One region of the Propionimicrobium sp. PCR01-08-3 genome, then DNA from elsewhere that is predicted to be linked to it. Evidence: predicted binding sites of a transcription regulator. Region 1 holds the regulator's gene; each other region holds the start of a gene.
What was found. Region 1 encodes LexA, which represses DNA repair genes until DNA is damaged. Its sites were predicted from a motif close to TCGAACANNTGTTCGA; they were not measured.
Positions count from the first base shown of each region.

Region 1 (10,339 bases):
CGGTAGGCGGCGCTGCGCCGCTGGCGTCGTGGGGCAAGCGAGCCCTTGGCGCGCTGATCGATTACGTGCTGCCCGGCATCGTCATCAGCATCATCGCCTCGTTCTTTACCGATTCCTACGGCGATATGTCGGCGGTCGGCACCATCATTTACTATGTGCTGGTCTTTGGCTGGCTCGGTTACAACATCGGCTATGTCGGCGGCAAGACGGGCGTCACCTGGGGACGCAAGATCGCCAAGACCCGGCTGGTCTCGGCCACCACGGGCCAGCCGATCGGTCCCGGCATGTCGCTGCTACGCTTCCTCGCGCACTTCGTCGACTCCCTCATCTGCTACGTCGGTTGGCTCTTCCCGCTGTGGGACGCCAAGCGTCAGACTCTCGCCGACAAGATGATCAGCACCGTCGTCGTCGACGAATCGATGACCGCACCGCAGCCGGGCCACTACGGTCAGCCCCAGCAGCCGTACGGTTACTGATCCGGTCACAGGTCCAGGACCTACACGCCGCATAGACCAATCGGAGGGGTGGATTCAGCTGAATCCACCCCTCCGATTATTCGTGTCACCTGACCACGCGCCATCCATCGGTTCCCGCGCCGCACATCGAACCCGACAAGGGTCAAAGCCCCGGCGGGCGAATTCTCCTCCCGCATCGGCCGAGAACCCACTTACGACCCATTCGCCGATTGGCCGTCAGGCTCGGCCGCCGGAATTCGCCTTCGCCATGCTCGACCCACCTCGTCGAACACAAACTGCACGATGACGTAAAACCCTCGGCCCTCAGACCAGGCCCAAGGCCAGGTACTGGGAAACAATCATCCACGCACCGAGCACGACCGCCAAGGCAAACCCGATCATCACCGCTGCCAGGCCACGATCGCTTAGAGTCAGACCGGCTCGCCCGGACGCCGGCTGTCGCTGCTCGGCTTCGCGCACGAGCGTGCGGGAAACCGGCGTAATCGAATACGGGGCACCGGCCAAAGGCCGGGCCGGCTGCCTCGGGCCAGACTCACGGGACGGCACATAGCGCATCTGTGCGCATGGACGGTCGCCATCGGCCACCAGCTTCAGGCGCCTCGGTCGGGTTGGTGAACCCGCGGCAAAACCGGCGCTGGCTTGACCATCTATCAGAACGCTCATCTTTCACTCTCCATTCGTCCGGCCATCCGCCGTAACCAATAGGATCGAATGCTTGTTCGACTCCGAGCCTAACAGCCCGGCTCTCATCGTTCAAGAGTTCGAATGACGATCTATTCGTCGCCTCAGTTGTCGCGAGCGAACAGCGACCCAGCAACCGCATCCACCCCGCGAAACCTCTTGGCGACTATCCAAACAGGACGCTCTGACATTTTCCGACACGCTCGAACAAATGTTTGAATCCGGCTCATTGATGTCTTAACGTTGTCTCATGATCACAGTGAGGCGTACACCCGCCGTCCCTCGCCGTGCCGGCCGGCCGTCGAAGGCCGACATCGCCCGCGACCTGGGAATCGACGATGTCAACAATCTGCGAGACCGTTCCGAAGACAGTCTGGGGCTGACTCCCAGACAGCGTCACATCTTGGCATTCATTCAGGAGACCGTGGAGGCCCGCAGCTATCCGCCGAGCATTCGCGAGATCGGGGAGGCAGTCGGGCTGACCAGCTCCTCCAGCGTTTCCCACCAGCTGAAGGTGCTCGAATCAAAGGGCTACCTCAAGCGCGACCCCAATCGTCCGCGCGCTCTCGAAGTGACCGCCCCGGCCACCGAAGACCCCGACGAGAACGAGACCCTGGAGGTCACCGAGCACTCCACCACGGCGGTTGCGGTGCCGCTGGTCGGCGCCATCGCGGCCGGAGCGCCGATCCTCGCCGAGGAGCACGTCGAAGATGTGTTGCCGCTGCCCCGCGATCTGGTCGGACAAGGCACGCTCTTCTCTTTGAGGGTGCGTGGTGATTCGATGATCAACGCGGCGATCTGTGACGGCGACCTTGTGATCGTCCGCCAGCAGCCGACGGCAGACAATGGCGACATCGTCGCCGCGCTGCTCGACGGCGAAGCCACGGTGAAGACCTTCCGGCGCACCCCGAAGCAGATCTGGCTGATGCCGCATAATCCGGCCTACGATCCGATCGACGGCAATAATGCCACCGTGCTGGGCAAGGTCGTGGCGGTGTTGCGGCGGATCTGAGCCTCGCAGCCGTACCTGTCGGGTTCACAGGTTGCCGGCCCATACCAGGACCGGCGCCCGAGAGCCTATTCGAAAATTCGTGTTGTCGGCCGGGCGGGTGAGCCCGGCGGCTATCGACGCCAACGGCAGTGGTCTGTCGAGCAGAGGTATCAGCGGTTCAATCGCTGTAATGCCTGCACCGCCACCTCGGAATCGGTGGTCGTCCAAAACGGCGGCAGCGATGCCTTCAAGAAACTGCCATAGCGTGCCTTGGCGAGCCTGGGATCAAGCACAGCCACCACTCCCCTGTCAGTGGACGAGCGGATCAAGCGTCCGGCACCTTGAGCGAGCAATAGCGCCGCGTGGCTTGCCGCCACCTGCATGAAGCCGTTCCCGCCGGCCTTGGTCACCGCCTGCTGCCTGGCCTGCATCAACGGATCATCCGGACGCGGGAACGGGATCTTGTCGATCACCACCAGCCGGCAGGCATCTCCGGGCACATCGATGCCTTGCCACAACGACATGGTGCCCACCAGCACCGAATGCTCGTCGGTGATAAAGGTGCGGGTGAGTTCGCTGAGATTCGCCTGGCCCTGGCACATCACTTTCAACGCCGGAAGGGCGTCTCGCAGATGATCGGCGGCCGCTTCGGCGGAGCGTTGAGAGGCGAACAGGCCCAGAGTCCGCCCGTCCGCGGCCCAGATCAATTCGGCGAGCTCGGTCAGCGCGGCCGAGCCGATGCCATCGCGTCCGGGGTTCGGCAGACTCGAGGCGATATACAAGATCCCCTGCTTGCGGTATTCGAACGGAGAACCGACATCGATGGCCCGCCAATTGCCTGCATCGCCGGCCTCGTCGGTGAGTTCGATACGATCGGCGCGCCGTAATCCCACGCTGCCGGCCGTCGACTCGAACGCTCCTCCGAGGGTCAAGGTCGCCGACGTGAGCACGGTCGAATGGTCTTCCAGCACCTTCTCGCGCATCAGCCCGGCCACCGACAGCGGAGCCACGTTGAGCTGGCGTCCGAAACGTTCATGCGCACTCAGGTAGACCACGTCGTACTCGTCCAGCTTCGCGATGCGTTCGGCTATCTCGAAGACCTCTTTCATCGCGGACGCCGCCTGCTGCTGTTCGGGCTCTGCTGCATCGCCCGAAGTGGGCGCCAAGCCGGACACCGCCCGGCGGCTGACCTCTCGCACCACAGCGGACGCCTGGATGGCCGGCGAATCAGGGTCGGTGATGCGCCCGGGCTCGACCTCGGCCAAGGCCTGCGTAAAGGTGTCGGCGACCTCGAGCAGTTCGGTCGCCAAATCATCGTCCAGCCAGCTGCCGGCGCGTTTGGCGGTTCGCTCGATGAGCTGCCCCGACAGCTCGCTGCTCGCCGCACCGGTCACGCGGCTCACCAGCTCATGGGCCTCGTCAACGATCACCGGCCCGAACTCCGGAAGCGCCGTCCCACCATGCATCGCGTTGATCGCCAGCAACGCATGGTTGGTGATCACCAGGTCGGCCTGCCGCGCCCTCGCGCGGGACTCTTCGACGAAGCACTCGGCCCCATACGGGCACGCATTCGCACCCAAGCATTCGCGCACCGGCACCGAGACCTGAGCCCACGACCTGGGCGAATGGCTGGGCGCATCGTCGCGATCGGCGAGGCCGCCGGACTTCGCCTGGTCATCCGCCCATTCGCGCAGTGCCACCACCTCGGCGCCGAGTGCCGAGGTGGCATCGGTTCCGGCTTCGTTGATGGCGCCGACGAGTTCGGCACCGCCGAGCAGGGAATCCTGTTCCCCACCCAGCTGGTCGCGGATCTTCAACAGACAGACGTAATTCGAGCGTCCCTTGACGATCTGGGTGCGGGGCTCGCGTCCCAGTACGGACGCCACGGCGCGCGCCGCCACCGGGATGTCCTTGTGAGCCAGCTGAGCCTGCAACGCCAACGTCGCGGTAGCCACCAGCGCAGTCTTCTTGGACTGCACCGCCCAGATCATCGACGGAATGAGGTAGCTGAGCGACTTGCCGGTGCCGGTGCCTGCCTGCGCCAACAGGTGCACCTCGTCGCCCAACGCATGCGCGACCTGAGAGGTCATCTCCTGCTGGCCCTGCCTGGTGGCCCCACCGAGAGCATGAACGGCGGCTTCGAGCGCCGCCAGTGATTTCTCCTCCAGATCGTCACTCACCGGTGGGCTCGCCGGTTCGCTCAAACGGTTCCAGCTGGGCCGCCAGATCCGGATAGACACGGGCGGTCAGCAACGTGCCGCCGGCCTGGTGCTCGAGATGATCCAGCTCCGCCTCGCGGTGGACGCGATCGACCAGGTCTCCGCGATCCCAGGGCACCAGCGCGGTCACCTTGGTCTGCGGAATCGGCAACCGGTCCTCGACGGCCGTCCGCAGGGCGTCCACGCCCTCACCTGTCCTGGCGGACACGGCGACAGCCCCCGGATAGCGGTTTTTCAGTACTGCGACCGTGTCGGGGTCGGCCCGGTCGATCTTGTTGATGACCAGCAGCTCGGGACGCTCGGCAGCGCCTATCTCGCCCAGCACCTTGTGCACGGCGTCCACCTGGCCGACCGGGTCCGGATCCGATCCGTCCACGACATGTACCAGCAGGTCGGCGTCGACCGTCTCTTCGAGGGTCGAACGAAAGGCTTCCACCAGGTCGGTGGGCAGATGCCGGACGAAGCCGACGGTATCGGTCAGCGTAAAGACCCGGCCATCGGAGGTGGTGGTGCGCCGGGTCGTCGGATCCAACGTGGCGAACAAAGCATTTTCGACCAGCACGCCGGCGTTGGTCAGCCGGTTCAGCAGGGAGGATTTGCCCGCATTGGTGTAGCCGACGATCGCCACCGACGGCACGCGATGCCGCTGCCGGTCGGCCCTTTTGATCGCCCGGGTGCTCTCCATGTCCTTCAGGTTGTGCCGCAAAATTGAGATGCGGTGGCCGATCCGGCGCCGGTCGGTTTCGATCTTGGTCTCGCCAGGTCCGCGTCCACCGATTCCGGCACCGCCCGAGGCACGGCCGCCGACCTGCCTGCTCAAATTGCCGCCCCACCCGCGCAACCGTTGCTTGAGGTAGTTCAGCTGGGCCAGCTCCACTTGGGCTTTGCCCTCCACGCTCTTGGCGTGCTGAGCGAAGATGTCGAGGATCAGAGCGGTGCGGTCGACGACCTTCACTCCGATACGGTCCTCCAGGGTACGCAACTGAGCCGGGCTCAGTTCACCGTCGCAGATCACCGTATCCGCGCCGGTTGCCTGGACGGCTTCGCGGACTTCTTCGACTTTTCCGCGTCCGACATAGGTTGCGGGGTCGGGTCGCGGCCGCCGCTGCACCAGGCCGTCCAAGACCTCGGAACCGGCGGTCTCGGCCAGGGCCTTCAACTCGAACATCGCATTGTCGGCATCTTGCTGGGTGCCGCTCGTCCACACGCTGACCAGCACCACTCTCTCCAGGCGCAGCCTACGGTATTCGACCTCGCTGACGTCTTCGAGTTCGGTGGACAGCCCGGCTATGCGCCGCAACGAGTGTCGCTGGGCGCGATCAAGTTCCCCCTCGGAAATGTCGTCGTCCGAGTAGTCGTCATTGAGTTCCGGCTCGTCCCACTCGGTGAGTTGATCATCCAGCTTGTCGTCGAACATCATCGGTTCTTCAGTCATCGTTCAGCCAGTCTAGCCCGCGGCAGAAAGTCGGACGCTCGTGCGAACGACCTTGCCAGCCGTCCGTTTCGTGCCGTTGAGCGTCGACTGCGAGATGGGGGCATCGGCCCGGCAGCATCGAGGAAGGCCGGCCCTGGTTCCGGATGCGCAGTCTCACGTATCTCGGCAGTAAATTCGACATTCATGGCGGCGGTGTTGATCTGCGCTTCCCGCATCACAAGAACGAGTTGGCAATCCTCACCATGCCCCGCGTCCCGGAAACCCGGCCGGCATGGCGCTCAGAAATCGGGCAGAATGACCCGGCCCTGAGCGACGACGACCGCCGGCCCGCTGAGATAGGCCTGCTCCGGGCTGATCTCGGCACGCAGAGGCCCGCCCGGCACGGTGACCGTCACCACTCCGGCCGGCTTTCCCTGGTTGCGCAGATGGCTCACCGCCGAGGCAATCACGCCGGTGCCGCACGACTGGGTCTCGCCCACGCCGCGTTCAAATACTCTCATCGCGACCTGGTCATCGGCGGCGGGCACGATGAATTCGATGTTTACCCCGCTTGGGTAAACCGCCGGGTCGAACGTGGGTGCGGTCAGGAGATCCAGGGCGCCCAGCTCGGCCCGATCGTCCAGGTGTACGACGGCGTGCGGATTGCCGACCTGCACGATGTCGGCCCGGTAACGCCTGTCTGCCGACTCGATCCAGGTCTGCTCGGCAGAGATGGTGGCGGTCCCCATGCTGACCTTGATCCGCCTGTCCGGGTAGGGCCAAGCCTCCCTGAGGCCGGCTCTGGTCGCGATCCGAATGGCATCGGTACCCAGCAGGCCCTCATCGAGCAGATACCGGACGAATAGCCGTAGCCCGTTGCCGCACATTTCTGCGACCGAACCGTCGGCGTTGCGGTAATCCATGAACCACAAGCCGGGATCGCCCTGCCATTCGGGGATGTGCTCGGCGCGCACCGCACGTAGCACGCCGTCGGCTCCGATGCCGCCTCGGCGGTCGCACAACCAACGCACTGTCCGGTCGTCGACCGGCATCATGTTCTCGCGATCGACGAGAATCACGAAGTCATTGCGTGTTGCATGACCCTTGGCGAAACTCAACGTCTGCATTAACACAGTGTGTCACCGCCCGGCGGCAAAACCGAGTTCATCCACGATCGTCTCAGCGAGCCCTGACCCCAGGGCGTCAAGCCAGCTGATTCTTGGATCGCGGGTGAACCAGCCGAGTTGCTTGCGCGCAAATCTCTTGGTGCCGGCGATGGTCTGTTCGCGGGCCTGGTCCTCGGTGATCTCACCGTCGAGATAGTCCAGCACCTGCTGATACCCCAGTCCCCTGGACGCCGTGACCCCGCTGCGCAGCCCCTGGGCCACCAGTCGCCTCACCTCGTCGACCAGGCCGGCCGCCCACATCTGGTCGACCCTCGCGGCGATGCGCGCGTCCATCTCGGATCGTTCGATCCGGAGCCCGAACTGGCGCACATCATCCAGCGCGTAGCTCGGCTCGGGCAGACGCGGCCGGAAGTCTCCGGTGAGTTCGATTACCTCCAGGGCACGCACGATACGGCGTCCGTTGCCGGGCAGGATGCTGGCGGCGGCCTCGGGCTGGCGCTCGGCCAGGATCCGGTGCAGAGCAGGTGCGCCGATCCGGTCGAGTTCGGCCTGCCACTTGGCGCGGATGGCCGGGTCGGTGCCCGGGAAATCGAAGTTGTCGACGATCGCCCTGATGTACAGGCTGCTTCCGCCGACCAGAATCGGGACGATGTCGCGGGCCCGCAACTCGCTGATCGCCTGGCGCGCCATGAGTTGAAACTCGGCGACCGAGGCGCTCTTCGTCACATCCATGATGTCGACGAGATGATGGCGGACCCGTGCGAGCTCGTCCGGGGTCGGCTTGGCGGTGCCGATGTTCATGCCGCGGTAGACCAGCATCGAATCGGCGTTCACTATTTCCGCCGGTTGCCCACGCGCCGCCAACAGTTCGGCGAGCCTGATCGCCAGGGACGATTTGCCGCTCGCGGTTGGCCCGATCAGCACGACCAGGGGAAGCCCGGTCATCCCGTCATCACCGGATGCCCGCAACGGTCGGCAGCCCGAGCCCCACTCCGGCCGGACGCGGGGTCTGCGCCGCCTGCCAGGCATCTCCCCCACGGGTCCGGCGCAGGTTGCGGATCGGCGCGTCGGCGACCAGGTGATGGGGTGCTGCATGGGTGATCTCGACCTCGGCGATGTCGCCCGGACGAGGCCTGAACGCGGGATCGTCCGGCATCGCAACGTGCACGAGCCTATTGTCCCGGGACCGTCCGCTCACTCGAGAAGTGCGCTCATCCTTGCGTCCCTCACCTGCGGCGAAGAGCACCTCGGCGGTGCTGCCGACCAGAGCCTTGTTCTCCTCCCAGGAGATCTGCTCGATCTCGGCGACCAGCCGCTCGTAGCGTTCCTGCACCACGTCGGCCGGCACCTGATCGGGCATGGTGGCGGCCGGGGTGCCGGGGCGGATCGAGTACTGGAAGGTGAACGCGGCGCTGAACCGGGCACGCCGCACGACCTCAAGCGTCTGCTCGAAATCCTCCTCGGTTTCGCCCGGGAAGCCCACGATGATGTCGGTGGTGATGGCGGCGTGCGGCATCGCGGAGCGAACATCGTCCAAGATGCGCAAGAAGCGGTCTTTGCGGTAGCTGCGCCGCATGGCTTTGAGCACCCGGTCGGAGCCGGACTGCAAGGGCATGTGCAGGCTCGGCATCACATTGTGGGTGGTGGCCATCGCTTCGATGACATCATTGGTGAACGACGCCGGATGCGGGCTGGTGAATCGGACGCGCTCCAGACCGTCGACCTCGCCGACGGAGCGCAGCAGCTGGGCGAACGCCGACCGGTCGCCGAACTCCACCCCGTAGGTGTTCACGTTCTGGCCGAGCAGGGTGATCTCCTGCACGCCTTCGGATACCAGCATTTCGATTTCCCGCAGGATCTCCCCAGGCCTGCGATCGGTCTCCTTGCCGCGCAGGCTCGGCACGATGCAGAACGTGCAGGTGTTGTTGCAGCCCACACTGATCGACACCCAGGCCGCGTAAGCGGAGTCGCGATGGGTCGGCAGGTTCGACGGGAAGGTCTGCAACGCCTCCTTGATCTCGACCTGCGCCTCGTCGGTGATCCGGGCACGCTCCAGCAAGACCGGCAACGAGCCCAGGTTGTTCGTCCCGAAGACCACGTCGACCCATGGCGCCTTGGTGGTGATCAGATCGCGGTCTTTTTGGGCCATGCAGCCGCCGACCGCGATCTGCATCCCGGGACGACCCCGTTTGATCTTGGCCATATGACCGAGGTTGCCGTAGAGCCGGTTGTCGGCGTTCTCCCTGACCGCACACGTGTTGAAGACCACCACATCGGCATCGGCCAGCTCACCTGAAGGCTCCGGGGCCGCCACCAGACCGGCGTGTTCGAGCAGGCCGGCGATGCGTTCGGAGTCGTGGACGTTCATCTGGCACCCGTAGGTGATGACCTGGTAGGTGCGCGGTGAGGACGATGTGAGCTGCGTAGTCATGGCGCATCTACTGTAATCGCCAATTGGCGTTCTGCCGATTTCATGCTTCGGCTCCTGAATCTCTCCCGGGCCGGCACGCAGACTCGACCTTTACACCTTCAAGCTTTCCACCTTGCCTTGTCTCTCCCAGGCCAGCACGCGGACTCGGCACATCAACCGGGCTTCTCGCTCCACTAATCAGCAATGGACCGCGTGTTTGACTCGGATGGCCACCGACGACCAATTGGTCAACCGGTTGATCAATTCTCGCCAATCGCCTATCCTGATTCCGGAACCGGATCAATCATTGGTGGCTTCTTCCGGATCATGCGGGCAGCACAGTGAGGTGGAGCGTTGAAGATCGGAATCGGCAGTTATGCCCTGTTCTGGGAATGGAACGAACGTGCACCCGAACCATTGGACATTCCCCAGATGCTGGACCGGGCCGCGCAGCTGGGCTGCGAGGTGTTCCAGATCTGCGACGATCCCCGAGTGCCGTATCTGAGCGCTGCAGAGCTCACCGCGATCAAAACCCAGGCCTCCAGCCTCGGTCTTGATCTGGAGCTGGGCACGCGCGGGACGAATCCGGCGCATCTTCGCGAGTTTGTCGCCAAGGCGCGATTGCTGGGCGCACGCACGTTGCGTTCGATGGTGCAACGCGTCGAGGTCGATGAGCGCGGGCTGGATGGTGTCGCCGGTGATCTCTCGGCGCTGATACCCGATCTTGATGGCGCCGACATCACACTCGCATTGGAAACCTATGAACAGGTCAGCACCGGTGAGCTCGTCGGTATCGTGTCGTCGGTGGACTCCCCGAGGGTCGGTATCTGTCTCGACCCGGCGAACTGTGTGTCGGCGCTCGAGAACCCGGCGGACGTCATTGAGTCGACTGCTCCGTTCGTCACCAACCTGCATGTCAAGGATTTCGCGTTCACCCGCAACGAGGGCTGGGTTGGCTTTCTCTACGCGGGAGCACGAATGGGTGCCGGTTTGCTCGACCTCGACGCCGAGCTGTCCGCGG
Region 1 covers NZ_CP127390.1:993,426-1,003,764, reverse strand. The annotation lists gene QQ658_RS04685 (RDD family protein) at 1-476, shown strand, start outside; gene QQ658_RS04680 (hypothetical protein) at 780-1,139, opposite strand; gene lexA (transcriptional repressor LexA) at 1,408-2,169, shown strand; gene QQ658_RS04670 (ATP-dependent DNA helicase) at 2,319-4,238, opposite strand; gene hflX (GTPase HflX) at 4,321-5,784, opposite strand; partial or broken gene QQ658_RS15520 (cysteine--tRNA ligase) at 5,889-6,035, shown strand; gene dapF (diaminopimelate epimerase) at 6,081-6,908, opposite strand; gene miaA (tRNA (adenosine(37)-N6)-dimethylallyltransferase MiaA) at 6,921-7,853, opposite strand; gene miaB (tRNA (N6-isopentenyl adenosine(37)-C2)-methylthiotransferase MiaB) at 7,861-9,339, opposite strand; gene QQ658_RS04640 (sugar phosphate isomerase/epimerase family protein) at 9,673-10,339, shown strand, end outside.

Region 2 (10,339 bases), 510 kb from region 1:
CCGAGCGGTCGACGCCCGCCTCGGTGATGGTGGTTGGCATCTCCATCTCGTGACGGACCTTCTTGATCCACTCGCACAACGCCAGCACCAGATTGCGCTGATTGGCGGCGGTCAGCCCAATTGCTGTGGCCAAAGCCGCATACCGCTCAGCGGTTGCGGTCAACGCGCCGGGGCCGAAGCCGAGTTCACCGGCGTTGAACTCGATGACATGGGGCAACAAGATGCCGTTCAGGCGTCCATGGGCCACGTGGAAGGTGCCGCCGATCGAGTGTGAAAGACCATGCACGATGCCCAACGCCGCATTTTCGAAGGCGATACCGGCCATGGTGGCGGCGGTGTGTTGATGCTCCCTGGCCTGCATGTCGTTGCCGTCCTTGAAGGAACGCACCAAATACTGGTTGGCAAGCCGTAACGACTTCTCGGCGAGCGCATCGGAGAAGTCATTGTGGCCCTTGCCGACATAGGCCTCGATCGCGTGGCTGATCGCGTCCATGCCCGAATCCGCGGTCAGTTTCGGGGGGGCAGTGCGCACTGCTTCGGGGTCGAGGATCGCGACATCGGCGACCATGTCCCGCGACTCCAGGGGAAGCTTCGCGTGGGTCTTGTTGTCGGTGACGACCGCGTAGGAGGAGACCTCTGATCCGGTGCCGCTGGTGGTGGGCAGAATATAGAAACCATCGGTGAGGCGACGTCCCTGCTCCAGCCCCATCTTGCGCACTGCCTTGGCGGTATCGATGGCCGAACCGCCGCCGATGGCCAAGAGAGCGTCCGGCTCAAAGGTGAGGCAGGCCCGCAGGCCGGCCGCGACCGTTTCGATATCAGGATTCGGCTGCACCTGGTCGAAGAATTCGATGGTTGCGTCGGCCAGGCGTTCGCGTACCCGATCCATTAGCGGAGTGCTGACCATGAAGCCGTCGGTGACAATAAGGACCTTATGCCCTGACAGCCCAGTCAGCTCCGCTAATGCCTCAGGCCCGTAACAAAGAGTCGTGGTGAGCTGAAAGCGATGCACTGTTTGGACCTCCATTACGCGTCGAATGCTGACGCCGGTACTCGCTGGGGGTCATTCCGGTGTAGCTCCGGAAGACTCGCGAGAAGTAGTTCACCTGGTTGAAGCCCAGATCAGCTGCGATCCTGCGGACCGGCGTCTGCGTGAAAGCTAGCATCAGCCGCGCGCGCCAGACCCTCCGGGTAGCGATATACGACACGAATGTGCATCCGGTGACCGATTTGAACAACTTCGAGAAGTGCCCGGGAGACCAATGCAACATCTCCGAGGCCTCGGTCAGCGTGTAGGGATGACTTGGATGTTTGGCGATCTCATTCAACAAATCGCGCAGGTCCGGGCGCCGCTGCGGGCGTGAATGGGTGATCTCGTCCAACACCATGGTGACAAGCCGCTCGACATAGAGCTGACATTGATATCTGTTGTTGGTTGTGGTGCGAGCACGTTGTTGGGCCTTCACCAATTCGGAAAGGTGGCCCGTGACACGCGGGGCGCAATCACTCGAGACCGAAACGATGGTCTCCTCAATCGCGGCGAGATGATCACGCAGATCTCCGTGGGACGCAAATGCTTCGTCCAACATCATGCTGGCTACGCTGAACGCCTCGTCGAGATTCTCCGCGGCCAAAGCCTCGCACAGTTCTGCGTGATGCTCGGAGCTGGGCTCCGGCTCGGGATCATCATCCGATCGCGCCGGGGGCGGTACCAGCTGAAACTGCGGTTGGCTGCGTTCTGACTTAACCGCTTCGGCGGCCGGCGATCCGGCCTTGGTGGGGAGACTGATGATCGGGCATTCTCGTGTGACGCCTGCCGACTTGCTCAGTCCGAGCAGGGTCTCGGACGCAGCCATGATGCGGCGCGATGAATAGACCGGAATCTGGTTGTACATCTCGAACAGTTCGGGATCGTCGTGCCATTCGCTTCCGTTGGTCAAGTACGGGGGCTGGTCGCCGTCTCCCGACTGCCGCACCTGCCCGGATGCAATGGCGCCGAGATATTTGTCGCCGTCAACCATCGGCACAGTGAAATCGACCAGCCCGGCATGACACCGGTAGATGCGGGGCGACTGTTCGATCAGAGATTGCAATCCGCCATGAGCGTCGCAGCTCTCACACAACTTGGCACGTACCGGATCCGAGCGCATGGCCTTACAAAACTCTGTAAACGCGCACGGCGCCGCCACCGGCACTCCACGCGCTTGCACTATTACCGAGGCGAGTCCCGTCGCCTCTGAATAGTCTTCGGTCATTCGCTGAATCTGGTCCAAGTTCCATCGCTCTTGTTCCAGATCTGTCATTCTTCCCTCCCACGGGTGTAACTGACAGTAGTTGGTTTTGTAGAGATTGAGAAGATGGTTGCATCACTTTTTTGTTGTTGCCGTCGAGGCGATGGATAAAATCCGAAGATTCGTGCTTCGCTGTAGCACGTTCGCGTTTGTAGCACATTGCGAAGAGATATCTTTACGTCAGATTCAAAAAATTGACGTGCACAAATAGAAGACTTGCGATCACCACTTCAACACCCGCCGACTAGCGCATAATTCTCGAAAAACAAGAAGGAATAGCACGACAATTTATGCCGGACGCAGCCTCGGCGCGTACCACAGCGAGCGGGGCGTCGGCCCGCCTTGTGAGCAGGGGAGTTCATCGCGCTGCGGCCCGACTGGGAGACCCGCAGCGTCAGCCCGCCCTGCGCACAGGCGAGTCATGCCCCTGGCAGCGGGCGCTGAGTGGCACACCGGCCAGCGCCTGCTCGATGTGCTCGCCGCAGCCGGCCCACGTCGGCTTCCCGCAGATCTCGCAGGTGACCTTCTGACACATGACATCCCCTCTACCGGTTGCACCGTGAGCCACTGGTTTCGCCCTCCAGCAACTCCAAGTTGAACAGTGAACTATGCACCATCCAGGTTTACCCCACCCGGACAAGAGCCAGAGACCTAGGCAAGGGTGAGAAAGAGCTTCTCCAATTCGTCCAGATCGAGACCGTCGGCAACCTGCGTATCCCGATCATTCACACATTCCTGCATGGCCGCAGAGATTATCGTGAAACCAGCACGATCGAGCGCGCTCGAAACTGCGGCGAGTTGGGTGACGACGTCGCGGCAGGCTTCCCCTTGCTCGACGGCTCTGATCACACCGTCGAGCTGACCGCGCGCCCGGCGCAGCCGATTCAAAGTTTTGCGTCGCGCCTGTCCATCGGTGTCAGCCATGCCCAGAAGAATACCGTCCGGGGTATGGGTGAGAGAGGCCGGTCGGTCTCCGGCATGCCGTTACTTGATCTGCGACCGTTGTTTGCAGCGTGCTTGATCGCACGCCCACGTACCCGTTCCGGAAGACGATTGCGGACGGAGGGCCGGCCCCGGTTGCCGATGTGGGTTCGAGCCGTGACTAGACTGCCGTATCTGGCCGTAGCGTTGGAGCCATGACCGCGGGCAGCGAAGACAACCAAGGCCGGGCCGAGTGGATCACGGTCGAGGGAGCACGGACGAACAACCTGCGCGATGTCACGGTGCGGGTGCCGAAGCATCGCATCACGGTGTTCACCGGGGTATCCGGGTCGGGGAAGTCGTCCCTGGCGTTCGGTACGATCGCCGCCGAGGCACAGCGGTTGGTCGCCGACTCGTATCCACTGTTCGTCCGCAACCGCCTGCCATCGAGCGGACGCGCCGATGTCGACCGCGTCGATGGGCTGATGTTCACCACGGTGGTGGACCAGCGTCCGTTCACCGGTAATGCCCGCTCCACGGTCGGTACCGCAAGCGATATCGCGCCGCTGCTGCGCATGCTGTTCTCCCGCATCGGGGAGCCGAACGCCGGCTATTCACCGGCGTACTCATTCAACGATCCGTCCGGAATGTGCCCGAGATGTGAGGGCCTGGGCACGATCGACGACATCGACCTCGGCGAGTTGATCGATCCCTCACGCAGTCTCAACGAGGGCGCCATCCGATTCCCGACCTTCGCGCCGAGCACCTATAGGTGGAAGCGAATGGTGCACTCAGGGCTGGCTGACCCCGATTCGCCGCTGTCCCGGTTGCCGGACGAAGCCCTGCACACGCTGCTGTATGCCGAGAACCTGACCTTGCCGAACCCCGACCCGCAGTATCCGAAATCGAGCACCTTCGACGGGGTCATCCCGAGACTGCGCAAGAGTTATCTGCGCCGGACGCCATCTCGGCTCACCGATGACGAACGGGCCGGATTGAACCGAGTCGTGACCCGCATGACCTGCCCGGAGTGCAGCGGCGCACGCTTGAATACAGCCGCGCGAGCCAGCCTGATCGATGGGCGATCGATCGCGGACTGGTCGGCAGCACCGATCAGCGAATTGCGCACGATCGCCGGCGATGTCGACGATCAGCGAGTCGGCCCGGTGCTCGACGCCATCTTGGCCCGGCTCGACTCGATGGACGAGGTCGGCCTCGGCTACCTCAGCCTGGATCGCCTGTCGACGACTCTTTCGGGCGGGGAGACCCAGCGCGTGAAGATCGTCCGTCATCTCGGCAGCGCGCTCAGCGATGTCTGTTACGTCTTCGATGAGCCGAGTGTGGGTCTTCATCCCCACGATGTCCACCGGCTGCTGACCCTTCTCGTCCGGTTGCGGGACGCTCACAACACCGTCCTGGTCGTCGAACACCATCCCGCCGTCATCACCGCCGCCGACCAGGTGATCGATCTGGGGCCCGGCGCCGGAACCGATGGCGGCTGCGTCCAGTTCACCGGGTCGCCGGATGTACTTGCCGCGACGGATACGGCAACAGGTCATATGCTGCACGCACCGATCCCCCTCAACCGCCGCCCTCGCCGGGCGTCGGGAACGGTGACGATCGAACACGCCGATGCCCACAACCTCCGCGACGTCACCGTGGACATTCCGCTCGGCGTGCTCACGGTCGTGTCCGGGGTTGCCGGATCGGGAAAGAGCACGTTGGTCGCTGACGTTCTGCCTCGTCAGCATCCCGAGTTCACGGTCATCGGCCAGGAGCCACTGCACGGCGGCACCAGATCGACCCCGGCGACCGTGCTCGGCATTGCCGAGCCCATCCGCAAGGCTTTTGCCGCCGCGAACGGTCTTTCCCAATCGTGGTTCAGCGCCAACGCCCGCGGCGCCTGCCCACAATGCAAAGGCAGGGGCAGCATCGTCACCGACCTCGCGTTTCTCGACGACGTGAGCACGCCCTGCGAAGCCTGCGGCGGCACCCGTTTCAACCCGACGGCGCTGGCTGCCACATTCTGCGGCCACACCATCGCCGAGGTCCTGGCGATGAATGTGACGCGGGCGGCCCCGTTGTTCGCCGCTCATGCCGAGATCACCACTCGGCTGACCTGGTTGGACGATGTCGGACTGGGATACCTCGCCATCGGGCAGGCCACCAGCACTTTGTCCGGCGGGGAACGTCAGCGCCTGCTGCTCGCCAAGCACCTGTCCGACACGAGTGCGGCCGAAGGGCTACGGATCGTGCTCGACGAGCCCACCGCGGGGCTCCACGGAGATGACACCGACCGGCTGCTGGCTCTGTTCGACCGCCTCGTCGACAACGGCGCGACCATCGTCGTGATCGAACACAACCAGCGCGTCATCGCCCACGCCGACCACATCATCGACATCGGGCCAGGAGCAGGACATGACGGCGGGACCGTCGTCTATCAGGGCCCGGTCGCCGGGCTGCTCACGGCTCCGGGATCGTTGACAGGCGAGTACCTTCACCGCGCTGGGGATGCCGAATCGAGGTCATCCACCGTGGTGAGGTAGAACGGTCCGTCACGGCGCATTAGCGTAGGGGCGCCTTCGCGGCTCATCCCGACGCGGCGAGCGAACTGGCACGTCATTACTCTCCCTCCGACCACCGGTGCATACTTTCGATTGACGGCATTGTCCCTCTTGATTTTTTCGAACTCTTGTTCGATAGTAGAAGGGTGTTGGTCAACTCTGCTGCGGCTCGACCGGTTCCCCAGGGGGACCTTCTGCGGCGGCTGCATACTCAGGCAGCCGCCGGCACCCGGCTGCAGCAGAAAGTGCCGGTGCATCCGGTGCTGACAGGCCTTCTCGATGGCGGCTTGCAGCCCGGCGCCGCCTATTCGATAACAGGTGGCTCCTTGCTCCTGGCACTGTTGGCCGAACCTTCGAAGGCAGGCGCGTGGTGCGGGGTGGTGGGCGTCCCTGAGTTGGGGACGGAGGCCGCCCGCAGTGCGGGGGTCGCATTGGATCGGCTTGTTCTGGTACCGAAACCGGGGGAGCGTTGGCTTTCGGTGGTGGCCGCGCTGGCCGAGGCGCTGCCGGTAGTGGCCGTGCGTCCACCTGGGCGGGTGCCAGATGCGGACGCCAACCGGCTCGCCGCCCGCCTTCGGGAGCGTTCAGCAGTGTTGCTGGTCTGCGGAGAGTGGCCCAGAACACAGATGACTCTCACTCTCACCGAGAGGCATTGGTCGGGGCTGGGTTCGGGCCACGGCTACCTGAGCTCTCGTGAGGTGGTGATCAGTGCCGTCGACAAGCGCCAAGCCATGCCGCGCATCGCCCGGATGATCCTGCCCGATGCCCACGGACGACCGGCCGAGGCTCCCGAACGAGATTCTGATCAGTTCCGGTCACGTCCCAGGTTGAGGGCGGTGAGCTGATGAACAGCCAGCATCACATGCATGGGAAGGCCCGGGGCCCGCATCAAGAAGTTGTTCTCTGCTATTTCGGACCGCGGGAAACCTTCGTGTTCTTGCCTCGGTTCATGAAAGCGGTGGGCCAATGAATACCGCATCTACCCCGACCAGATGCCTGGTCGCCTTGTTTCCTGATTGGCCGGTTACCGCTTGGTGGCTATCTGACCAGCGTCCGCACACCGGCGCGGTGGCGATCGTCGAAGCCAATCGGGTGATCTCCTGTTCACCGGACGCACGCGCCGAAGGCGTGCAAACCGGCCATCGCCTGCGCGAGGCACAATCCCGGTGTTCGAAACTGCAGATCGTGCCCGCCGACCCGGTGCGCGACGAATTGATGTTCACTCCGCTGGTGGTTCAGATCGAGCAGGTGACGCCGAAGGTGCAGATCGTGCGCCCGGGGTTGGCCGCCATGCGCGCCAGGGGACCGGCCCGTTACTACGGCGGTGAAGACCAGGCAGCCTGCACGGTATTGGAACAGACCCACCAGCTGGGTATCGCGGGCGGCAAGGCGGCAGTGGCCGATGGCTTGTTCACCGCCGAGCAGGCAGCACAATTCGCCGATCCGATAGCGGTGATACCTCCCGGCAGATCGGGTGAGTTCTTGGCACCTTTGCCGGTCGACCGGTTGGACGATGCCGAGCTGAGTGAACTGCTGCCCAGGCTCGGCATCCACAAACTCGGCGACTTCGCGGGCTTGACGACCACCGATGTGCGCGCCCGGTTCGGCGAGCATGGCGTCCGGTTGCATGAGCTGGCCCGCGGAAACGACCTGCGCGAGATCGTTCCCCGCGTTCAGCCTCGTGATTTCGCCCGGCAGATCGATTTCGATCCGCCGCTGGCGCTGGCCGAGCAGGTCGCCTTCAGTATGCAGACGACCGCCGATGATTTCATCGCCTCGCTGGCCGCCCAGCAGTTGGTATGTACCGAGCTTCGGGTGATCTTGCAGGCCGAGCAAGGCGAGTACTCCGAACGGGTCTGGGCCCACCCTGGTTGCTTCGATGCGCCGGGGGTGGTCGACCGGGTGCGCTGGCAACTGCAGGCAGCCGCAGGAGATGTGATCGGCAGCGGATTGGTACGGGTGCGTCTCGAACCGGTGGCGACCGATGCCATCGCCCATCACGCGCCCGGGCTGTTCGGTTCGGGCTCCGACGAGCGGGTTCATCATGTGCTCTCCAGGGTGCAGGCGATGCTCGGCCATGAATCGGTGGTGACACCAGCGATAGGCGGTGGCCGCGAATTGGCCGAGCGTCAGCTCTTGGTGCCATGGGGCGATCGGGTCGTCTCACCCAGGCCGGCCGATCGTCCATGGCCAGGGCACCTGCCCGATCCGCTACCGGCCACGGTTTTTCCCGGGCTTCGCCGGGTGGAAGTGACCGATGCCGATGGGGCCAGAGTTCGGGTGAATGACCGGCTGCTGTTGACCAGCGTCCCGGTACAGCTATCGGTGGGCGCCGTGACATTGCAGTTGGCGAGTTGGGCGGGCCCCTGGCCGGTCGACGAACGCGGCTGGGATGGTGAGCACGCCAAGCAAAATTGCCGCTTTCAGGTTGCGGACGCCACGGGCGGCGCCTGGCTGCTGGTGCTCGACGCCCAAGGTGCGTGGTGGGCGGAAGGCAGGTACGACTGATGGGCTACCACAATCCGCCGATCACCTGGCGCCAACTCGAGGGGACGCTGACCGGGCGCAAGAAACCCGACGAATCGGATGCGCCGTTCTCCTGGAAACGTGGTCCCTATCAGGCACCGCCGATCGTGCGTCCCGAAGATGGCGTGCCCTATGCCGAACTGCATGCTCATTCGTCCTTCTCGTTCTTGGACGGCGCATCCGGGCCCGCCGAACTGGTCGAGGAGGCCGAACGGTTGGGGCTGTACGGGATGGCGTTGACCGATCATGACGGGCTGTATGGCATCGTCCGGTTTGCGGAAGCCGCCGAGCAGACCAGCGTGAAGACCATCTTCGGGGCAGAACTTTCACTGGAGCTACCTGCACCGCAGAAGGGGGTTGCCGATCCGGTCGGCAGTCATCTGCTGGTGCTGGCTCGCGGCGAGGAGGGGTACCACCGGTTGGCCGGTGCGCTCACTGCTGCCCAGCTGGCCGGGAAGGAGAAGGGGCGCCCGGTCTATGACCTGGATGATCTGGCCGATCGTGCCAATGGCGAGTGGGTGATTCTGACTGGCTGCCGCAAGGGCACGGTCCGGCAGGCGCTGGTGGCAGGTGGGCCCACCGAGGCCTCACGGGCAATGGCCGACCTGGTCGATCGTTTCGGACGCGAACAGGTTTACGTCGAGTTGACCGACCACGGCAATCCGATGGACTCCACGCACAACGATGTGCTCGCCGAGCTGGCCGGTGAGCAGACGCTGCCGGTGGTGGCGACCGGTAACGTGCACTATGCGAACCCCGGCAAGCATCAGCTGGCTCAGGCGGTGGCCGCGGTCAGGGCGAACCGCAGCATGGATGAACTCGATGGTTGGCTGCCCGCTGCAGGCACGGCGTTTGTGCGCTCGGGGGCAGAGATGCAGCAGCTTTTCGCGCGTTACCCGGATGCTGTTGAACGCACCGTCGAGTTGGCCGATGAGCTTGCTTTTCCGTTGCGCCGGGCCAAACCCGCCCTGCCGAAACAAGAAGTGCCGCCCGGTCACACGCCGATGTCGTGGCTGCGTGAGCTGGTGTGGCAGGCGGTGCCGCGCAAGTATCCCGATCTGGACGATGCCGGACGCACCCGCATCGCCCATGAGCTGGAGGTGATCGAGACCAAGGATTTTCCCGGCTACTTCTTGATCGTGCATGACATCGTGGCCGAGGCCAGACGCCGGGGCATCTTGTGCCAGGGCCGGGGTTCGGCGGCCAATTCGGCGATCTGTTATCTGCTCGACATCACCGCTGTCGATGCGATCTTCTTCAACCTGCCGTTCGAGAGGTTCTTGTCGTCGCTGCGTGAAGAAGAACCAGACATCGATGTCGATTTTGATTCCGATCGCCGCGAGGAGATCATTCAATGGGTCTTCGAAAAATATGGACGCGAACGTGCCGCCCAGGTCTGCAATGTCATTCAGTACCGCCCGAAGAACGCGGTACGCGATATCGCGAAATCGCTCGGATATTCCTCGGGCCAGCAGGACGCATTCTCGCGTGATCTCGAACGCCATGACATATCTCTTGGTAGCGGTCCGGGTGACGATATTCCATCCCAGGTCGCCAGCCTTGCGAACCAGCTGCTGAAGGCACCCAGGCATTTGGGTATTCATTCCGGCGGCATGGTGCTGACCGAGCGTCCGGTGGGGGAAGTGGTGCCGATCGAGCATGCCCGGATGCCGGGCCGCACGGTGATCCAGTGGGACAAGGACGATGCCGCCTGGATGGGGTTGGTGAAGTTCGACCTGCTGGGGTTGGGCATGCTGGCTGCGCTGCAGCATTGCTTCGATCTGATCCAGAGCTCGACCGGTGAGGTGTGGGAGTTGGCCACCTTGCCGAAGGAGGAAAAGAGCGTCTACGACATGTTGTGCCGAGCCGATTCGATCGGTGTTTTTCAGGTCGAATCTCGTGCTCAGATGGGGTTGTTGCCGAGGCTTCAGCCGCGCCGATTCTATGATCTGGCGATTCAGATCGCACTGATCAGGCCCGGGCCCATTCAAGGTGGGGCGGTGCATCCGTTCGTGCGCCGCAAGCTCGGGCGCGATC
Region 2 covers NZ_CP127390.1:1,498,793-1,509,131, forward strand. The annotation lists gene QQ658_RS06825 (1-propanol dehydrogenase PduQ) at 1-1,027, opposite strand, end outside; gene QQ658_RS06830 (AraC family transcriptional regulator) at 969-2,303, opposite strand; gene QQ658_RS06835 (DUF8730 family Cys-rich protein) at 2,686-2,826, opposite strand; gene QQ658_RS06840 (metal-sensitive transcriptional regulator) at 2,943-3,215, opposite strand; gene QQ658_RS06845 (excinuclease ABC subunit UvrA) at 3,428-5,758, shown strand; gene imuA' (DnaE2-dependent mutagenesis accessory factor ImuA') at 5,923-6,621, shown strand; gene QQ658_RS06855 (DNA polymerase Y family protein) at 6,743-8,284, shown strand; gene QQ658_RS06860 (error-prone DNA polymerase) at 8,284-10,339, shown strand, end outside.
Region 2: a site for LexA is predicted at 5,897-5,912, ahead of imuA' (DnaE2-dependent mutagenesis accessory factor ImuA'). Genes of this name have one in related genera too.

Region 3 (10,339 bases), 1.3 Mb from region 1:
ATTTGTCCCGAGTCGGCGCGATCGGCAGCAGCTTGCGGCGCAAACCGAGTTCGCCGGCAAGCCCCGCGTCCAAGGCGGCGGGAGCAACGAACGAAACCGACAACTGCGGTGCTGCGGGAGCGGCAAGAGTCGGACGCTCGACCACCGGCTGCGGGGTGGTGATGGACGCATTCGGATCGCCCAGCGCACCCCAGACCACCGCACCGCCCTTGATCACCATCTCGGGACGCACCCCGAAGAAGCGGGGATCCCACAGCACCAGATCGGCCAGCTTGCCGGCCTCGACCGAACCGATGACCGAGTCGATCCCGTGCGCGATGGACGGGTTGATGGTGTACTTTGCCACATACCGGCGGGCTCGTTCGTTGTCGGCAGGCAGCCCACCGCCGAGCGCGCCGAGATGGGCCTTCATCACATGCGCGACCTGCCAGGTGCGAGTGATGATCTCGCCTATGCGGCCCATCGCCTGCGCGTCCGATGAGGTGATCGACAAAGCACCCATGTCGTGCAAGATGTCTTCGGCGGCGATTGTGGTGGCCCGGATTCTCGACTCCGCGAAGGCCAGATCCTCCGGTACCTTCGGGTTGAGATGGTGGCAGACCAGCAACATGTCGAGATGCTCATCGACGGTGTTCTTGGTGTGCGGCAGAGTCGGATTGGTGGACGCGGGCAGCACGTACGGCTCGGCGGCGAGCTTCAAAATGTCCGGGGCGTGACCACCGCCGGCGCCTTCGGTGTGGAAGGTGTGAATCGAGCGTCCCGCGATCGCCCGGATCGTCGATTCGACATACCCGGCCTCGTTCAACGAATCCGAATGCAGGGCGACCTGCAACCCGAACTCGTCGGCGGCCCTCAAAGCTGCGTCCAAGGCAGCCGGGGTGGAACCCCAATCCTCGTGCACCTTGTAGCCGCCCGCTCCGGCGAGTGCCTGCTCCGCCAGGCCTTCGGCGCTGACGGTGTTGCCCTTGCCCAGCAACAGCACATTGACCGGATACGGGTCGAACGCCCGGTGAATCAGCCCGAGATGCCACGGGCCGGGTGTGACGGTGGTTGCCTTGGTGCCCTCCGCGGGCCCCGTGCCGCCACCGCTGATCGTGGTGATGCCGGTCGACAGGGCCTCCAGGGTTTGTGACGGCGAGATCATGTGGACGTGCGAGTCGAAACCGCCCGCGGTCAAGATCTTGCCCTCACCACTGATGATCTCGGTGGACGGCCCGATCTCGAGATCGGGATGCACCCCGTCACTGATGTCGGAGTTGCCTGCTCTGCCGAGCGCTGTGATGCGGCCGTCCTTGATGCCGACGTCGGCCTTTACGATGCCCCACCAGTCGAGCACGATCGCGTTGGTGATCACCGTGTCCGGGGCGCCCTCAGCACTGGTCACCGAGCCTTGCAGCATCGATTCGCGGATCGACTTGCCGCCACCGAAGACCGCCTCATCGCCGCCGAAGGTGAGGTCCTGCTCGACCTCGATCCACAGATCGGTGTCGGCCAGCCGCACCTGATCGCCGGTGGTCGGGCCATACAGCGATGCGTATTTTTCGCGAGTGATCTGCATCTCAGGCCTCCTCGGCGTGGCCGGTGGATTCGCCGAGGCCACCGCCGTCGGTCTTGCCGATCTGAAGGCCGGGGACGCGCCTGTTGCCGCGAATCGTCACTGCCTGCACGGTGCGGGAGACGCCCGGCTCGAACCGGTGTGAGGTGCCTGCGGGGATGTCGAGCCGGAAACCGAACGCTTTCGCCCGATCGAAGTCGAGCGCCGAGTTGGCGTCCGGCAAGTGGAGATGCGAACCGATCTGCACTGGACGATCTCCGGTGTTCGTGATGACCAACTCGATCCGTTCGGCAGGGGAGCGGTCGGCATTGATCTCAACTGTGCCCGGCCTGACACGAATTGCTCCGGGGCCCTCACCGGTGGTTGTCGCGGCGACCGGATGATGCACGGTGACCAGCTTGCGTCCGTCTGGGAACATCGCCTCGACCTGCACCTCGGTGAGCAGCTCTGCGACACCCGGCATGACGTCGTCTTGGGTGAGCACCGTGCGCCCCGACTGCATGAGTTCGGCGACGCTGGCGCCGTCGCGCGCCCGCTCGATGATCCACGATGTGAGCAGTGCCACGGCCTCGGGCTGGTTGAGCTTGACGCCGCGGTCACGACGATCGCGAGCGACCATGCCGGCCAGCGCCAGCATCAGCCGTTCTTGATCACCTGGAGTCAGATGCATGGTCGTACTCCTCTATCCGAATGAACCTGGCCCGAAGATGCCCACCGCGGCGTCCGTGCACGACTGTCGTTTGCCGTATCCCGGCAGTGGACTTGTGCTGCGTCTGGTTTGCCGTCGAAGACGTTAGCAAGTTGTCATTACATGCCGGTTACATTCGTAGGTCGATCAGCGAGTGGTTCCTGCGGGCGTGACTGAGTATTGGTAGCCGAGTCGTGAGGTCCAGGTGTAGTGGCCGGGGCTCGGTTGTTCGAGTTTCCAGCCGCCGTGGGTTTTCGCTCTGTGGGTTGTTCGGCTGAGGGGGCCGAGATTGTCGAGTCTGGTTTGCCCGGGTGGAGCGTTCATCCCTCGTGAGTGTTGAGCGCTTTGCGCTTTCAACTCTTTCGTTGGTCTCGGCAATTCAAGCGAGCTTGATTGCTCTCGGCCTTCCTTGGAGTAGGGGATCGTGTGGTCTTGATCGCAGTGTTTTGCTGCGGTGGTTCCGTAGGGGAAGACGTCGACCGGGTTGCGTTGCTCGATCGCGAATCGCATTTTGTCCGGCACCTGGTAGGAGTCGGTGGGTTCAATGGTTGAGGGATCGATTATGGGCCGGACGATCACTTTCGAGTCTTTCAGGAATTCGGGGAGTCTCGCCGTGAGGAGTGGTCCCCAGTCGTCGATCCTGGCTACATCGACCGGTACCGCGGTGAGCGCGGGGTCGGCTGCGTTGATGTGGACGACGAGGATGTGGGTGGGCATGGGGTTGTTGTCGCTGGGGTTGGCCTTCGTGTTGTGTGTTGGTTGGCCGGCAATCGCGGCGGTTGCGTCGGGATGTGGATCTCGTCTGCTGGTTTCTGTTTGCTGGGGCAGGGTTCCATTGCTGAGGTCGGGGAGCTGTGCCGGTTGCTGCCATTCGCGGCAGAGGTGGCCTAATGCTTGTGCCCGGCGGATGTTGTGGTCGGTGAAGGAGTCTGGTGTGTCCAGGTTGTGGGGGAGGACGGCGGCGACTTGTTTGAGGATGTGATCGAAGAGGATGCCTTCGTCTGCGCCCACGATGCCATAGATCGATATGTGGCCGTCTTCGATGGGTGAGATCCGCAGGAATCGGGCGTTGCGTTTGGCTTCGACGCGTTGTTGGGCGCGGACGGGATCGGCGGCGATGATCCATTCTTCCAAGTGCTTGTTCGCCCGCCCTGGTGTCATTGTGCGGAGGGCTCGGGCGAGTTTGGCGTCGACTTCGAGCGCCGCCGCCAGAGGCAGTTCCTTGCACTTTTCAGATGCTTTCACGGCTTGCCAGACGCGAATGTTGCCCGCTAGCACTTGGTGCAGTGTCTGCGGTAGTCGGTAGGCGAGATCGAGCGCTTCGCCGATTCGCAGGACGGCTGATCGGGGAGTGATCCCCAGCAGCGGTCCGATCTCCAAGGCCAGGTACTCGCCCAACTGTGGGGTGCCGTCGTGTCCGTAGGATCTTAGATTTTCTCCGCAGCTACTGCGGTCCAAGGCTGCGTCGATTTCGTCGAGGTTGACGTGCCAGAGTTGGGCGGCGTACAGGATGGCGATGAGTTCGGCGCATTCGGCTGCTACCAGTTGGTGGTGGGCGTGATCGAGCGCGGCGAATGCTTGCTGGCGGGCTTGGGAGGACACTTCCAACAACGGATCGGCGACCCGAGCGACGGACGCAATGACAGGCATATCAGGCTCAGCGGGTGCGATCATCCTACGGATCGGTTCGGGTACGGCCGGTGAAAGTAGGGCCTCAACTGATGCGTTCTTGTCGGCAGGTATCAGGGCTTCGGGAGATAACCCCTCGGTATCAGGTGGCGTCATACTGGTCGCGGCCGGGTCCGGATCTGCGTCGTTGCGCGGACTGGTAGGCGAAGCCGGACAAGCCGGCGGTTTCACAACGAAATCCAGGCCCTCGGCAGGGGTCTTTCCCTCGTTGGGGAAGATACGGTCGAGAACTTCTTTCCAGCTATCCGGTTCTTGGCCGTCCGCGCGGTCGGCAGCATTAGCAGCAGCCAGGGATGCTGCCCGCCTGCCGGCTCTTGCTGAAGGTGTCTCCATGAAAGAAGTCTACTCGAACACGAGTACGAATACAAGCATCATTCAAACACATTTCGAAATATTCGAACGTGAATTCGGGTAGGGGGCTGCTTTGGGGCAGCAGGGGCCCAGTCGATCTGACTTCGGATGCTGCGACTTATCAGATGCCGATCCGCGAATTCGTCGCCGTCGTCATCGGCTGAGCGTTCGAAAGCGGACGCGGATTTGGTGCTGGTTGATCTTGAGGTTGACGTTGACAACGCCGATGAGACTGGTCATCTCATTGCATGCCGGTTATGTTCGTACGCCGGGCCTGGCCGGGCTCTGCGTACGGCGTCGGTCGATGACTCCAAAATGAGCCGCTGTGGGGCCGAAGGTAGGTGCCGGTCTTGGTGGGTTCCATCGTCCAGCACACGTCTGCGAACTCGTCGAGCAATCGTTGGTCGTGGGAGATCAGCAGCGCACCGATGTGCCGCTCATGGACCTGGTCGCGTATGCATTGCAGCAGGTCGATGGCGGTCCGTTCGTCGAGCATGGCGGTGATCTCGTCCAGCACCAGGTAGTCGGGTTGCAAGGCCAAAGCTCGGACGACGCAGGCTCGTTGCAGCTCGCCACCCGAAACCTGGTGTGGATGACGGGTCAGCAACGCCGGATCGAGTCCGCAGCTTTTGGCGAGTTCGTCGATGTTGACATCGACCCCGGCGAGCCGGGCCGGAAGCTCGATCGCTTCGCCCAACCTCATTCGGGGATCGACCGCGGTGAACGGCTGCTGAGAGACCCAGCCGACCTTGCGGCGGATCGCCGGCGCAAGCTTCAACCCCGCGTCCTGAAGCCGGTGACCGTCGATCTCGATGCTGCCCTCATCGGGCGCCACCAACAACGCCAACATGGACGCCAGAGTCGACTTTCCGACGCCCGATGGCCCGGCCAATCCGACGATTTGGCCGCGAGGAATCTCGATATCGAGATCGTGGACGATCGGACGCCCACCCAGGACACGAGTGACCCCTCGCGCCGCCAGCACCCGGGTGGCCTCAGCATCAGATGCTGGCGCCTGGTCTGCCAGGTGATCTTGGGTAGCAACACTGGTCATTTCGCCCACGTCCGATAGCGCCGGCAGTCCGCGCACGGTTCGACTGGTGGTCGCGGTCGGCGGGTGCGGGCGCCTGTCATGGATTCCGGGTTCGGGGTCCGTCACCGTAGTCCTCGGGGGCTGCCCGTCCTGGATCAGAAACGCGCGTTCGGACAACTGCTGACCCGCGGTATCAGAGTCGGGTGCTATTTCCGAGTGGGCGGGACCGGTGGCCGAGTGGTGACGGGAGATAGGGCGACCCGGAATCGCATCTGCGCCTCCTTGGGTGATGATCGTCCCGTTCTCGATGATCAACACTTGGTCGGCGAAGCGGCGAGCCAGATCGGCTTCATGCGTGATGAGCAGCACCGCGTGACCGCTGTGGGCAAAATTGGCGAGCGAACCGATGATCGCCCGCGCAGAATCTGCGTCCAACCCGGATGTCGGCTCGTCGGCAAGGAGCACCGGCGGATGCGCGATCATGGCAGCCATCAGACCGAGCCTGCTCAACTGCCCGCCGGAAAGCTGATGGGGGTAGCGATCGAGCCAGTTAACTTCTGCGCCGCACGTCCAGCACAATTCCCGGATACGCTGGTCGGGGTCAGCGCTCGCGACGTGCGGATGGGTTGACAGGAGTCTTCCCGGGCGCCGATCGATGGATTCGGACGCGAGCGGAGGCTTATGTGACAGCACCCGCATGGCCTCGCGCAATTGTGTGCCGATGGTGCTGGTTGCGGTGAACCCGGTCACCGAGCCCTGAATCGTGACACCGGTGATCCGGCCGAGAATTCGCGACCTGAAAGTTCGGCCCGAGGTTCGGACCAGGTCCCAGTGTTCTTCGCCGCAGCACAAGTCGGCTGATCCGGATACCGTTGCCTCGCCAGGAAGCATGCCGGTCAGGCCATTGATGAGGGTGGACTTGCCTGCACCGGAAGGGCCGAGAAGCACGTGTAGCTCACCGGGTTGAAGGCCGAGAGAGATCCCGGCAAGAGCCGCATGGTCGCCGTATTCGACCCGCAGGTCATGCACGGCAATGCGCGCCTGGGCGTGGCCCGCTGTCTCGGATGGATGGTCAACCGGACGTCGCCTCATGGTCGTGAGCTTTCGGCGTCACTAGGGGGCCGGCCGTCGGCTGGCGAGCGTGTTGAAGCGAACGAGTGTTGTGCGAGCGTATCGGCGGACGAGTGCTGGGGTCGATGAGCCATTGCTGCGGGGCGTTGGTTGGTCGCAGGGTCGCCGACGCTAGTAGCGTCTGCTGACTTCGGCCTACGACCTGTTGATTTCGTCCTAGGCGATGCCGATCCCGACCGACCGTTCGGGCGGACCAGCGCGGTGATGGTGACCGTCGTGACGATGAGTAGCCCGGCCGGGGCGGCGAGCGTCCACCAGCTGCCGGTGAGCAGCGCCTGCTGACCGAGATTCAGCAGCGACCCGAGCGAGGGTTGGTGCGGCGGTAGGCCCAGCCCGAGGAAGGTGAGAGTCGATTCGTGCCAGATCGCATGCGGAATCAGCAGCCCGAATGCCACGCTCAACTGGTTGGCGAGCCGGGGAAGGCCGTGATAGCGGAGCAGCTGAAGCCTGGTGAATCCTTGGGTGATGGCGGCTCGGTAGTGGTCGCGTGCCGACAAGGCGAGCATTTCTGCCCGGGCGAGGCGCGCGGTCTGCGGCCAGTGGGTGATGGCGACGACCATGATGATGGCGAGCAGCGAGCCGCGGAAGGTGGCGGCAATCACGATGCCCAGCAGCAGATGGGGCAGCGAGTTGAAGCCGTCGACGATCCGCATCACGAAACGGTCGAATCGTCCGCCGATCAGCCCGCACGATATGCCGACCGCGGAGCCGATAACCACGGAACTGAACGCGCCGGCCAGCGCCGCCAGAATGGAGATCCGCAGACCGTAGGCGCATCGGACGAAAAGGTCTCGCCCGGCCAGGTCAGTGCCGAAAAGGTGCTCGGCGGACGGTGGCCGCGCACCGGTCTGATAGGCCACGTCGCTGAGCTGGATTCCGGAAACCAGCGGGATGACGATTACATACACGAGCAATGCGGCCACCGTCGCGGCTGCAAGCAGTCGTGGTCTGACAGCGGGTATATTAAGGCGCGCCGCTGTGGGTCGGTACCTCTCGATGTTGCCGCTCATGTGTCTACACCTTCTGTGCGAGCGGGCCAAGGATTCTGCTGATGCCGGGAACGAAAGGGTTGGCGCCTGGACAAGGGGCCTGCTGTCGACTTCATCGGAGGCTGTTCACAGTTCATGGGGGTCCGTCCTCGGGTCACACCAGACCAGTGCCAGGTCGGCGATCAGGCCGCCGAGCAGAGCCATCGCGGCCAACAGCATGGAGACCACGCCGAGCAACGGAAAATCCTGGGCGAGGGCCGCGCTCACCAACGATTGGCCGAGCCCGGGCCACGAGAAGATCTGCTCGACGAGCACCGAGCCCGCGATCACCTCGGTCAGCCTGGCGCCGGTGATGGCCAGCACGGGGATCATCGCGGTCGGCAAGATATGCCTAGCCAACACCCGGTATTCCGGGATGCCGCGCAATCGGGCGGCGCGCACCCCCGGATCGTCCGATGCCTCGATCAAAGCCTTGCGCAGATGCAACGTGATCCAGGGCAGCTGGCCCGCGGCGACGGCGCTCATCGGCAAGACCAGGTGTCTGGCCAAATCGGTGACGCCGAGATCGAGCCCGGGCGTGCCGGTGCCGCCAGCGGGCAGCGTATGCAGTCCGAGAGCAAAGACCGCCACCAGTCCTAACCCGAGAAGGAACGGCGGAACTGCTGCCAGCACCCACATCACCAAATCGAGCAGCTGGGAGACGACACCATTCGGACGCCGGGACGCGATCAACGCCAGGGGCACCGAGATCAGGAAACCGAGCAGCAGACCGCCGGCCATCAGCAGCATGGTCCAGCCCAGCCGGGCCGAGACCACGTCGGCGACGGGCATCCGAGCCGACATTGAATAGCCGAGATCGCCGGTCAGCAGCGATCCGAGCCAGGCCAGCCACGTCCCAAACCAGGAGCGGCCGCCAACAGCGTTTTCGATCCCCTCCCGTCCCGCGCCGTTGGTGAACTCGTCCTGAGAGCCGAGAAACGCCGAGGTGGGGTCAACCGGTGAGAACGCGGCCAGCACGAAGACCAGCAGACTGAGCCCGAGCAATAGCGGGATCAGCCAACCAAGCCGGCGAGCGATGAGCCGGGCAGTCTGGGCGGCGCGGGACTGCGTCCGGATGCGGCCGGAGTCGTTTCCTTTCCAGGCCGACCACCAGATGGCGCGCCGAGGAGAGGTATTAGGCACACCGGTGGGTGTGAACCGGGGCTGCCCCCGGCCAGAAGTTCCCCGATCGTTGACGGTTGCACTCATCGCCAGCTCGCCACATTCCACCACGGACCCCAGGCGATGCCATGCTCGTGGGGCTCAGTCACATGTTCGATGGGGGAGTGCTGCTCGAGTCCGCGGGCGACGTAGGTGTGCTCGAGCACGAAAACGCTCACCGTCGGTGGATCGGCGATCAGCGCCTGCTGCAGTTCGCGGTAGTCGGAGTCACGCGCTGCCGGATCGGGCTCGCTTCTTGCGGCGTCCAGCAACGCATCCACCTCGGCATTGCGGTACCCGCTCGGGTTCGAGTACGGATCATCCGGATCGAAATCGGCGAACGACGAATGCAGCGCGCTGTAGGCCTGCGTGTCGGGCGAGTAGGGCACGTCGCCGCCACCCAGCACGAACGCCGTGGTCTCCATCTTCTGCTTGGCCTGCGGCCGGTCGACTGCGCTCAGCTGCACCTCGATACCGAGCTGCGCCATATCGGACGCGAACGACTGCGCGATGTCGCGACGCACGCTGTCTTCGGCGAAGTACATCAGCTCGAACGAGAATCGGACGCCGTCCTTCGCCCGGACGCCGTCTTCGCCAACTGGCCAACCGGCCTCGTCTAGCAGGGATGCGGCTCGCTCGGGGTCATAGCCGAATGTGGCGTCCGGGTTGAAAGCATCTCCGAACGACGGAGTGATGGGCGTGCTGATCGCGGTGCCGTGACCGGCCAGGATGCCGTCGACCATGGCCTGCCGGTCGGTGCCCAGATTCAACGCGATTCGCACATCGGGGTCGGTGAAAAACGGCAGCGACTGCGGCAAGGTGATGCCCCGGTAGTCGCCGGTCTGGTTGCTGAACATCTCCAGGCCCTGTTGGCCGTCAAGGCTTGAGGCGACGACCGGCGAGAGCTGGGCTCCGTCGAAGTCACCGGCCAGCAGGCGCTGTGCCCGGGCGTTCTCGTCCGGCACGAATCCGATAAAGATCTGGGCGATCGACGGCGTGCCCTGCCAGTAGTCGTCGCGGGCCTGCAGCGTCATCGAACTGCCTTGCTGCCAGTCGGCGAGGGTGTAGGGGCCGGTGCCGACCGGCTCGCGGGCCAGCGACGAATCGAGTATCGAGCCGCTCACCATTTCGGAAGAAGGAATGCCGAGCATCAGCATCACGGGGAAGTCTGCATAGGGCTGTGACAAGGTGAATACCACGGTATCGGCGTCGGTCGCCTCGACGTCGGTGACGATCTGATAGCTGCCGCGCAGCGGCGAAGCAGTAGCCGGGTCGAGCACCGCCTCGTAGGCGGCGACGACATCGTCCGCATCGAAAACAGAACCGTCGCTGAAGGTGATGCCCTGGTGCAGACTGACTGTCCACTGGGTCAGATCGGCGTTGGCGACGGGCATCTCGGTGGCCAACTCGGGCTCCAGTCCGTCCGGGCCGACGGTGACCAGCGAGTCATAGAACTTCGACGTGATCGAAAACGTGTACTCAAGGGGGTTGAGGGTCTCGTATTCGTTGGTTTCCGCCAGCCGCAATGTCGTGCTCGCATCGTGGGGATTGGTGGGCGTGCCAGATCCGGTCGCCTGGCAGGCGACGAGCGCGAGCGCCACCGCAGCCCCGGCCAGAACCCTCAAAACACGCATAAGTCTTTCTATCTCAGGCGTCCGACATTTTCTCCCGCCGTGATGCTAGCAATCTTGCATGACGCACCG
Region 3 covers NZ_CP127390.1:2,291,944-2,302,282, reverse strand. The annotation lists gene QQ658_RS10580 (urease subunit alpha) at 1-1,558, opposite strand, end outside; gene QQ658_RS10575 (urease subunit gamma) at 1,560-2,225, opposite strand; gene QQ658_RS10570 (DUF222 domain-containing protein) at 2,391-4,265, opposite strand; gene QQ658_RS10565 (ABC transporter ATP-binding protein) at 4,525-6,408, opposite strand; gene QQ658_RS10560 (ABC transporter permease) at 6,405-7,370, opposite strand; gene QQ658_RS10555 (ABC transporter permease) at 7,563-8,684, opposite strand; gene QQ658_RS10550 (ABC transporter substrate-binding protein) at 8,681-10,270, opposite strand.
Region 3: a site for LexA is predicted at 4,279-4,294, ahead of QQ658_RS10570 (DUF222 domain-containing protein). Genes of this name have one in related genera too.